2 linked regions of the Panacibacter microcysteis genome follow. The protein of the gene in region 2 interacts with the protein of the main gene of each other region in a pairwise test. Links are inferred from orthologs where the notes say so. Each region holds a gene or a part of one and is shown on either strand. Other genes may lie near its edges.

Region 1 (5,322 bases), on a different replicon or contig from region 2:
TTAAATTCCTGTTCTGCTGCCCGGCCCAAAATATACTCCGGGCTTGTTTTCCGCTTCCCGTTTATCTGGTTGGCTCCTGCAGTATATCTACGAATTCTGCACTTGCGGCTTCCATTTTGTTGATTGTTTTACCAATCTGCGCATTGAGAAAATTATAAGCCAGGTAAGCCAGTAAACCGATGATTAAACCACTTGCAGAAGTAACCATTTTTGTATAGATACCGCCTGCAATAGATGCCGGTGTAAAATCTCCCGTTGTACTAATGGCAGAGAACAACTGCAACATACCAAAGATGGTTCCAAGAAAACCAATCATTGGTGCAATACCGTATACCAGTGATAATATGGACAGGTTGCGTTCCATTTTATATACTTCAAGATTGCCCACGTTTTCCATACTTTTTTCAATGGCATCAATGGGTTTACCAATACGTTGAATGCCTTTGTCTATGATGCGCGCAACAGCATTATCTGTATTTTTTGCAAGACTGCGGGCAGCGCTCAGGTTGCCCGTCATAATGTTATCGCGTATAATGCTCATGAAATTGCCGTCAATTTTAGACGCTTTATTGATTGCAAAAAACCTTTCGAAAAAAACAAAGATGGTAGCTACAAAAAGCAGATAAAGCGGGTACATTAAGAAGCCGCCTTTTTGTAAAATGCTCCAGGCATTTTCTGTTTGCGGGGCAGCATTAATGGCAGCGCTGACTGTGTCCTGAACCTGTAATAATACACCCATGATACGTAATTAGGTTTTTGCTAAAGTATATGTTAAGTCAAAACAACGGACAATGTGTGTATAAATTATGCGTGTGTGTGTGTTTTAAGAAAGCTTTTGCACAAAGGGGATAATGTTTTTGTAACAGGCTTCAGCTTTTCATGGCATCGCCTGTTGCGTCGCACTACGTTCATCTGTAGATTTTTATGGCAACAAAATGGCGCAGCCTTCGGCTGCGCCATTACTTATGCATGTATGGGCATGATTATTTTTCCTTTTCCAGTTTCATCATAGCCATTACCTGTTTCATATTTTTTTCCATGCCTTCGGGGCTGCCATCCAGGAAGATGATATTGCCTTTACCAACCTCAGCAAAATTCTTGATTGCTTCGGTCCACATACTGAAAAGAATAACATTGGTATCAAGGTTTGCCTGCTTCATTTGCTCTGCAGCCATGCTCATACCACGGGCTACTTCTTCGCGGAATAACGCTACGCCCTGGCCTCGTAATCTGGCTGCTTCCCTTTCTGCCTCTGCCGCAATTTTTATGGCATTCCCTTCTGCTTCAGCAGATTTTGTTTTGGTAATCAGCAATGCCTGTCCTTCATTCTCCGCTGCGGCTTTCAGGTTGTTACTTGCCACAACCTTACTCATACTGTCCATAATAGCCTGGTCGAATGTAATGTCGTTGATCTGCAGATCGAGCAGGTGATAACCCCATTCTTCCAACACATGGTCTACTTCAAATTTTACGGCTTCTATGATTTCTTTTCTTAAGCCCAGGATTTCTGCCTGGCGTTTTGTGGCAACAAATGAACGGATGTTTCCTTCAATCGTTCTCACCATTGCCTGCATCAGGTCTTTATCGCTGATGAATTTGAACGCAACTTTTTTGATGGTCTCTTCATCTGCATTCATTACCGCATATAACAGCATGCTTTTGAAATAAACATTTGCCTGGTCGGCAGTTACTGCCTGGAACTCCAGCTCAACAGAGCGGTTTTGAATACTGATGCGCTTATATATCTGCTCGATCACCGGTATTTTAAATTTTAAACCGGGTGTAAGTATGCGCTGGTATTTACCAAACATGGTAATTACAGCAATGGTACCCTGGTTTACAGTTACAAGGCCGCTAAAAATGATAAAGAGTATAACCAGTACCCACCAATAGGATAAAAATTCCATAAACGTTAGTTTTATAAAGGAAAGATAAGTAATGAAAAATGAAATGTGTTTTATTATTAGTATGCGGTTTTCTTAAAGTATTACATTTGAATTATAATTTTCAACCCAGATATTTATGCAACAATCTATAAAAAAAGAAACCAAGATAGTGCTCAGTCTTGCTATGACTTTGTTCTTCATTGAACAAATGTTAAGACAAGTTATTATCGAACATTTTTCAAAAGGGCTTTCAGATGTAATTAGGATAATTGTTCTGGTCCTTCTTTATACAACTTATATTGTAGAAAAACGTCCGCTTAAGAAAGATCATATTCTTTTCTTAGGTACTGTAACAGCTTTTGCAGTTAGCATGATTATTTATCCTTATATCTTCTAACTGGTTAACTTTTTTCTTCCCATACCTGTACGAGATGCGTTAATACCTCTACAGCTTTTTCCATATCTTTTACACCAACCCATTCGTGTTTACTGTGAATGGCATGCATACCTGTAAAAATATTGGGGCAAGGCAGACCCATAAAGCTTAACCTGCTGCCATCTGTGCCGCCACGTATTGGTTCTTTAATCACAGGTAACCCTACACGGCGATAAGCCTCTGCTGCATATTCGGCAACATGCGGGTGTTGGTCCAGCACTTCTTTCATATTTCTGTATTGCTCCCAAACTTCAAACTGCATGCTTGCTTTGGTATGCCTGGCCATTACTTCTTCTGCTATTGATTCAAGGCGCTTTTCATGTTTTTCAAGATTGGCAGTAACAAAATCTCGAATGATAAATTCTATAGTGGCTTTTTCCGCAATGCCATTTACCGCCACCGGATGTATAAAGCCTTGTCTGCCGCTGGTGGTTTCAGGGCTTAGTTCATTCGCCGGTAATGCAGCCAGTATTTCTCCTGCAATCTTCAACGCATTAACAAGCTTGCCTTTTCCATAACCCGGATGTGCTATAACTCCATTAATTGTTATTCTTGCGCCATCTGCACTGAATGTTTCGTCTTCAAAAGTGCCTGCTTCTCCTCCATCGAGTGTATACGCATAATGGGCGCCGAGTTTTGATATATCAAGTTTGGCTGTGCCTTGCCCAACCTCTTCATCGGGCGTAAATAATATTTTTATGGTACCATGCTTAATGGAAGGATTAGCACTTAGATAGCTGGCAAGGTCCATAATGATGGCAACACCTGCCTTATCATCGGCGCCCAATAGCGTTAAACCACTTGCGGTAATAATATCGCTGCCAATATGATTTTGAAGGTACGGATAGTCTTTGATGGAAATGACCTGCGTAGCATCATCCGGTAATACAATGTCTGCTCCGCTATATTGCCTGTGCAGGATGGGTTTTACGTTGGTTCCGCTACAATCCGGGGCTGTATCTATATGGCTGCAAAAGCAAATAACAGGCACATTATTGTCTGTATTGGAGGGTATGGTAGCATACACATAACCGTATTCGTCGGTATGTGCATCGGCTAACCCGATTGCTTTTAATTCGTTGGCCAGTATTCGGCTGAGGTCTTTTTGTTTCCCGGTAGAAGGGTGGTTATTGCTGCCCGGATCACTTTGTGTATCTACCTGCACGTAACGCATAAATCTTTCAGCAACTGTAAAATTGTAATTCTTCATGAAACAGCATTTAGAACGCGAATATCACGATTTAGGTTAATTGCACGAAGCTTTTGGCCGGGGCAGCTTCATTGAAAGAGGAACGATGAAAGGATTGCGACGCAACAGGTGATGCCATTGTTACAGTAGCTGGTACCCACAAAAAAAATCCGGAGTTTAAACAAACCCCGGATTACTATAGTCAGTACAAAATTTATTAATGATGATGATGGTGCAGTTTATTTGCAAAATCTTCTGCGCTGATGCCCTCTTCGGAAGCCTGTACCTGTGTCTCGAGCTGGCGGAACAGTTTCTCTGTCTGCAGCTTGATGTATGTCTCTTCCACAAATTTTTGGTCTTTCATCATGCGGTTTGCGTATTCATCGAGCCACGGCGCCTCATCAATATTCGTCATACCCATATAACCAGCAATCTGCTGCAAAGCAAACTGCCTGATTTCGTTTGGCTCAACAGTAATTTTATTATCGTTGATGAGTTTTGAGCTGATAAGCGTCCATTTTAACTGGTTGGCAAAGGAAGGATATTCCTGCTCTGCTTCATCTTCAGTTTTTGGTTTTTCCGTACCATCTTTCAGCCATCTTTTCAGGAAGCTTTCGGGAAACTCCATGGTGGTATGGTCTACGAGGTGGTGATAGATCTGATCGTGCACCTGGTTGCTGCTTTGCGCTGCATAGTAGTTTTCGATCTCTACTTTCACAGCATTGCGAAACTCTTCTTCAGTATTGATGCTGCGACCGGGATAAACTGCTTCAAAAAAACCGGCGTTGAGGTCAGCTTTTTCAACAAATCCAACTTTGGTAATATTAAGTCTGAATGTCTTTTCAGCATCGGAAGCCTTGCTTTTATCAAGACCAAGATCTCCCATTACCCAATCCAGCTCTTTATCAGCAAATGCCTTATTTAATTGGATGGTAATTGTGTCATCTTTCTTTTTACCATTTAATTCAGCACGAACAGGCTCTGTAAAATACTTGACCAACAAAGAATTGGACTTTATCAATCCACCTTCTACCACATTACCGTCTGCATCAACTTCTGTAAAATCAACGTTCAGCACATTCTCCTCACCTGTCACGCTCTCAGGGTCGGTCATTTTGCCGTGCCGTGTTCTGAGACGATCGATTTCTTCATTTACCATTTCATCAGTAACCTGTACTACATAGCGGGTTACTTTTATATCACTGCTGTGAATATCGAATGCAGGTTTTAAACCGATTTCAAAAGCAAATGCATAGTCTGCAGGATTATTCATATCCAGCATTCTCGCATCATTTTCCAATGGCAGTGGCTGGGCAAATATGTCAATCTGCTCCTGTACCATATAATCCTGCAGTTGTTTTTCTACAAGGCGTAAAACCTCGTCTGAGAAAACTCCTTGTCCATACATCTTTTTCACCAGCCCTGCAGGAACCATTCCTTTGCGAAAGCCTGATATATTAGCTGTTTTAGCGTATTTTTTGATGCTGCTTTCAAACGCAGGCAGGTAATCTTCCTTCGCCACTTTCACAGTAAGTTTGTCTGTGAGTTTACCGATATTTTCCCTGGTAACAGTTGCCATTTGTGAAGTTGAAATATTTGTTTATGAAAAGTTGACAAGCGGAAAGGTGTTGTTCATAACCTTTCAACTTGTCAACCAGATGAGTGCGGATGATAGGAATCGAACCTACATGGATTGCTCCGCTAGATCCTAAGTCTAGTGCGTCTGCCAGTTTCGCCACATCCGCAAAGAAGACCCAAGGTACAGAAACCCGGTTCAATGCCTGGTTTGTGTGCTTGTCCTGTTCCTGAAA
Region 2 (5,468 bases):
GTTGCGTCGCACTCTTGTACTGTGTATCGCTTTGCAGCATGGTGAAACCCGTTCCTGCTCTTCTATTTTTCTTTCACCAGCAGGTTCTTTATCCATGAATAGTCATCTTTTCGCCACCTGAAAAAATCGATAAAGTTTACCCGGTAATCTTTATAAAATACGAACAATGAATAAGCCATATTTACTGCATAGCTTACAGTGCTTACGGCTGCAGCCGCTACAATGCCGTATCGGGGAACAAACATCCATGCGCCGGCTACCATCACCACCAGTGCCATTACAGCGCCCTGCACATTTACCTTTACTTTTCCTTTACCCGAAAAATACGCAGATAACAGCACCAGCACGCTTAAGCAAAATATACCGGGAATAAGTATCAGCATGGGTGCCTGCATGGCATTGAATGTTTCTCCGAACAACTTTATAAAAAAGGCTTTACCAAAAATAAGTACCCCTGTAAAAAGCAACAGGAACAGTTGCGAGAATAAACGGGATATTACCATGATCACCGCATTCAGTCTTTCCCGGTCTATGCCACTGGCCGTGCGGGGAAACACAACACTCGCAATAATTTGTGGCACCACCAGCAGCAGTTGCCCCAGCTTTGCAACCTGTATGTAGTTGCCCATGTCTTCTGCAGTTGCGGCCGGGCTTTCATTTACAAAAAGATAATCTATCCTGTACACCAGGAAAAAAATAACATTTGCACCCAAAGCAGTAAGGGAATAACGCAGGAAATTTTTAAAAGACGTTTTCGATGGTAAACCATAGGTTCCTTCTTTGCGGTTGTATAGCAGGAACGAGCACAACAAAACTAAACCCGAGATAAAGAAAGTAAAGAAGTAGAGCGTTATCACCTGTTCTGTTTCTTTTGCTGTAGTTACCGCATCTTTAGACGGGATAAGAAAAACGTACACAATGTTTACAATCGAAATTAGAAAGTTTGGCAGCAGGTAATTTTCTTTTGTATAATAAAGTGCCGTTGTGTAATTCATTAAAGACTGCCCGGCAATGTATAAAAAGCCATACAGTGGCCAGTTGGTATCTAAAGAAGATTGGATTGTATCATCAAAGTAAAGGTACACACGCACTATTGCGATCATTAACAGGCCTGCAACAATGCTCCACACAGCATCAATAATGATAAGCCTGTTTCTTGGAATCATACTACCCGAGGCAAAATATGTAATACCCTGCTCAAGCCCCAGTGCCAGTACAGCCTGTGAAAAAGAAAATATAATGGTGAGAAAGTACAGACTGCCAGAACCTGCTGCCTGCAGGTATCTTGACAAAAAAATGTTTACCAGCAAAATGGAAAAAAAATAAAACCCACGCCAGAAAATACTTTGTGCCAGTAACTTTTTAAAATTCATGCGTATGCTGTATGCTGCTAAAATACAACTCTTGTTACAGATAGGATGGAAGTAAGATTTACGCCGTTGCGTTATTCCCAAAACTTTACAGGGTAATTCATGCAGGTGTTTTGCAGGTCTTCGTGCAGCGCCGCACCAATGTGTGCAAGTGTTGCTTCGCTGAGCAATGTTTCAACAAGCGGGAAAAAAATGCGTTCTTCAAAACGAATATGTTGTTCCAGTAATGCAGCAAATGCTTTTACAGCTTCACTGGTTGGCGCATTCTTTTCAAATAAACTGATTTGGCCGCGAATCTGCCGGTGCTCATCCAGCAAACGCTTAATATTTGTTTTGGTTGTTGTTGTAACAGGTACAGCGGGCAACAACACATTTTCTTCCGCGGCAAAATGTGCAGCAAGATCCTGCTGCCAGAGCGTTAAAATAAAAGCAGCCATGTCTTTGAGACTGGCTGCTTTGTCGAGCCCTTTTCTTAGCAGCAGTACGGCCAATAAACCGTTGTGGTGCTGTCTTGATAATGGTTGTAATTGTATGTGTCTTTTCATGCTATGCCGATATTGGTAAAAGCAGGGTTGTGCTGCTGCATCGAAAAGCTCAGTAATGTGCTGAACGTACAAGTGAGTGACACAACCGGAGCTGCATAAAGTTACCAATGCCGGCTACATAAAAAACATGTTGTTATTTAAGGCTGTTGATAATGGTAACAAACTCATCAGCAATTAATGATGCGCCTCCTACAAGACCGCCATCTACATCTGGCTGTGAGAAAATTTCTTTTGCATTACCGGCCTTTACGCTGCCGCCGTAGAGTATGCTGGTGTTGGCTGCAACTTCTTCGCCATACTGCTTTGCCAAAACAGCACGCAGGTGTGCATGCATTTCCTGTGCCTGTGCACTGGTAGCCGTTTTGCCGGTACCAATGGCCCAGATAGGCTCATATGCAATAACCACTTTTTGTAACTGTTCTGCAGACAAATGAAAAAGTGATTCTTCCAGTTGTTTGGCCACAAATTCATTTTGTGTACCGGCTTCGCGAATGTCTAACGGCTCGCCGCAACAAAAGATGGGCGTGATATTATACTCAAGACAAATGTTTACTTTATCTGCCAGTAACTGGTTGCTTTCGTTGAAATATTCGCGGCGTTCTGAATGGCCCAGCACTACAACGCTGATGCCGATTGACTGCAGCATTTCAACAGATGTTTCGCCGGTATACGCACCGCTTTTCTTGCTGTAACAGTTTTGTGCGGCAATGAAAACATTGTTTTTGCCTTCAACTTTTTGCTGTGCCATAGCCAGGTATGGAAAAGGCACTGCAAATACTACCTGCTGGTCTGCACCAAGAGAATGCGGTTGGGCAATAATTGCATCCAGCAGTGCTTCTCCCTGCTTTATTGTAAGATTCATTTTCCAGTTGGCTGCGGCGATTTGTTTTCTCATAACAATGGTTGTATTTCTCTTTTTAATTTTATGTGGTCTCAAAGATATACTGCAAAACTTTTTTTTCAGCATCTGTAAGTGAGCGGCCTTTCATTTTTTTCCAGTTGTCTATGTCTTTGAAGCTCTTTTCCAGCTCATATTTTGTTATGCCTTTGCCACCCCACTGAAAATCGGGAATGTATTTTGGCAGCAGACCGTCTCCAAAAATATTGCAGCAGGTGCCGATAACGCTACCGGTATTGATAGAAGAATTGATGGCCGTGCGGGAATAATCTCCCATCACAAAGCCACATTTCATATTTGCTTCCACATAATCGTGCGCTACTTTATTCCACATCTTTACTATGCTGCCAGTATTCTTTACATTGCTGTTGCTGGTACCTGCACCAAGATTGCACCAGCGGCCAATAACTGCATCGCCAAGGTAACCATCATGTGCTTTATTGCTGTAGCCCTGTAGTACGGCATTCTTTATTTCCCCGCCTGCCACACAGTATGGCCCAAGCGTTGTGGCGCCGTATATTTTTGCACCCATTTTCAATACCGAATCGCTGCACATTGCAAACGGCCCGCGAATGAGGCAACCTTCCATAACAACTGCGTTCCTGCCAATGTATACAGGACCGGCAGTTGCATTAATTGTAGCAAAATTTAGTGATGCACCTTCTTCAATAAAAATGTTTCCTGCATTTATAACCTGGCAGTTTGCAGGTATTGGCAAAGAAGTTTTTTGATGACGGAGGAGATCAAAATCTTCGCGCAACATTACATCGTTGTATTCAAAAATATCCCACCCGTGTACCAGTTTTCTTATGCTGCCACAGTCATGTTGTTTTGTAAAGAATGTATGCAGGTCTTCGGCTGTAACCTTTGCTGCATCCAGCCTGGCGCAACCCGCAACAAGTGTGTTGTTGCTAAACAATGCTTCGCCCTCTTTCAATGCAAGTATGCGTTCAGCCAGTTTTGCATCGGGCAGTATGGCAGCATCTATCCAGTAATGAATGTCCGGCGGAATTGTTTCGTACAGTGGTGCCAGGTAAGCATCTGTATGCACGTACACATTGCTGCCTGCGTGCAGTTGCCAGCGCTCTATCGCGGTACAGATGCCTGTACGCAGTTTAGCATTGGCGCAGGCGTTATTCAACGGGTATAAATGTTTGCGGTCAATGTTATCAAATAATACGATGCTCATTTATTATCCACAATTTGTAAAGTAAATGTTAGAATGAAGATAATTGCAAAGTTATGTAACCTCATTTCTTTTATTTTGCCGCTTTCCCCAATTACAGATAACTCGTTAATAAAAGTGAACAGATCGATCTATATATTACTGTTTTTTCTTGTTGCATTTGGCTGCGGCCAGAGTAGTGACAATAAAAGCAAACTAACATCCGCAAGTAATGATATTACTGATTCTTTATACAGGCCGTTAACAGCCGCTGAGGTAAAAAGATATGGCAGTGCAGTAGAGCATTTTTATAATAAACGGTTGGTGGCAACAGGTTTTAACGGCAGCTTTCTCGTGGCAAAAAACGGGGAGATACTGTATGAAGATTACAAAGGCTTTTACGATTTTAAAACAAAGCAGCCTGTTGATGAACATTCGGCGTTTCACCTGGCATCTATCTCCAAAACTTTTACTGCCATGACGGTGCTGAAGCTTTGGGAAGAAAGCAGGTTAAACCTTGATGACAGCCTGCAAAAATTTTTCCCTCAGTTGCCTTATCATGGGGTTACGGTAAAAATGTTGCTGAACCACCGCAGCGGTTTGCCGAATTACCTGTACTTTATGGATTCTGCATGGGATAAGAAAAGAAAAGCCACCAACTGGGATGTTGTAAATTATATGATCGCCCATAAGCCGCTTGCAGATGCTATGCCCGACCGTGTATACCATTATTGCAATACCAACTTCGTGCTGCTGGCGCTCATCGTGGAGATCGTAACCAACAAGCCGTTCCCCACCTACATGAAAGACAGCGTCTTTACACCGCTCGGTTTAAAAGATACTTACGTTTTTTCCAGTGCAGATACTGCCCGTTATAATCCTACATATTCTGTAACCAAACCGTTTATGATGGATCACCTGGACTGTACTTATGGTGATAAAAATGTGTACAGCACAGCAAGGGACCTGCTAACATGGGACAAAGTATTGTTTGAAAACAAATTTGTACGCAAATCCACCGCCGAAATGGCCTATGAACCATATAGTTTTGAAAAACGCACCATGCACAACTACGGCCTTGGCTGGCATTTGTACTTTAACAACGGCGATACGATCATTTATCACAATGGTAAATGGCACGGAAGCAACACCGTTTTCACAAGACTTGTACAAGATACCGCGGTACTCATTGTGTTAGGCAACAAACTTAATCGCAACATATACACCGCAAAAGATATGCAGGGCATTTTTACCGGTAAAACAGATACCGGTACGCTCGAAGAATAAAGCCGTTATCTAAAATACAAGTAATTTTTCAGCAATAGTTTTTTATGGCATCGCCTGTTGTGTCACTCACTTGTACGTCCCTTTTTTATGGCAACTGCAGCGTTTCGTATACATGGTCATACACAGGCGCATCCGGCAAATAAAACAGCCTGCACAAGTGCAGGCTGCCAAACATAAAACATATTACGCTCTACAAAGGCGCC

The links. The genes of interacting proteins can lie anywhere in the genome.
Region 1: the proteins of tpiA (region 2) and pepT interact in binary tests that used the Escherichia coli proteins (3 or more experiments, as listed by UniProt). The link is inferred for Panacibacter microcysteis from one-to-one orthologs.

Annotation. Positions count from the first base shown.
Region 1 is NZ_JADWYR010000001.1:2,159,959-2,165,280, reverse strand. The notes cover bases 1,411-4,218. They hold pepT (peptidase T), read right to left. Parts: upstream 3,533-4,218; coding sequence 2,288-3,532; downstream 1,411-2,287. Other genes in these bases: tig (trigger factor), read right to left, coding at 3,729-4,218; I5907_RS08700 (hypothetical protein), read left to right, coding at 2,023-2,283; I5907_RS08705 (SPFH domain-containing protein), read right to left, coding at 1,411-1,907. In the rest of the region: I5907_RS08710 (MotA/TolQ/ExbB proton channel family protein), read right to left, coding at 62-739; more of I5907_RS08705, read right to left, coding at 984-1,410; more of tig, read right to left, coding at 4,219-5,090. UniProt on the Escherichia coli protein: Cleaves the N-terminal amino acid of tripeptides.
Region 2 is NZ_JADWYR010000003.1:285,514-290,981, forward strand. Bases 930-3,883 are described here. They hold tpiA (triose-phosphate isomerase), read right to left. Parts: upstream 2,811-3,883; coding sequence 2,049-2,810; downstream 930-2,048. Other genes in these bases: I5907_RS20635 (lipopolysaccharide biosynthesis protein), read right to left, coding at 930-1,373; I5907_RS20640 (hemerythrin domain-containing protein), read right to left, coding at 1,445-1,915; I5907_RS20650 (putative sugar nucleotidyl transferase), read right to left, coding at 2,839-3,883. Outside these bases: more of I5907_RS20635, read right to left, coding at 63-929; more of I5907_RS20650, read right to left, coding at 3,884-4,002; I5907_RS20655 (serine hydrolase domain-containing protein), read left to right, coding at 4,036-5,265; I5907_RS20660 (dodecin family protein), read right to left, coding at 5,456-5,468. UniProt on the Escherichia coli protein: Involved in the gluconeogenesis. Catalyzes stereospecifically the conversion of dihydroxyacetone phosphate (DHAP) to D-glyceraldehyde-3-phosphate (G3P).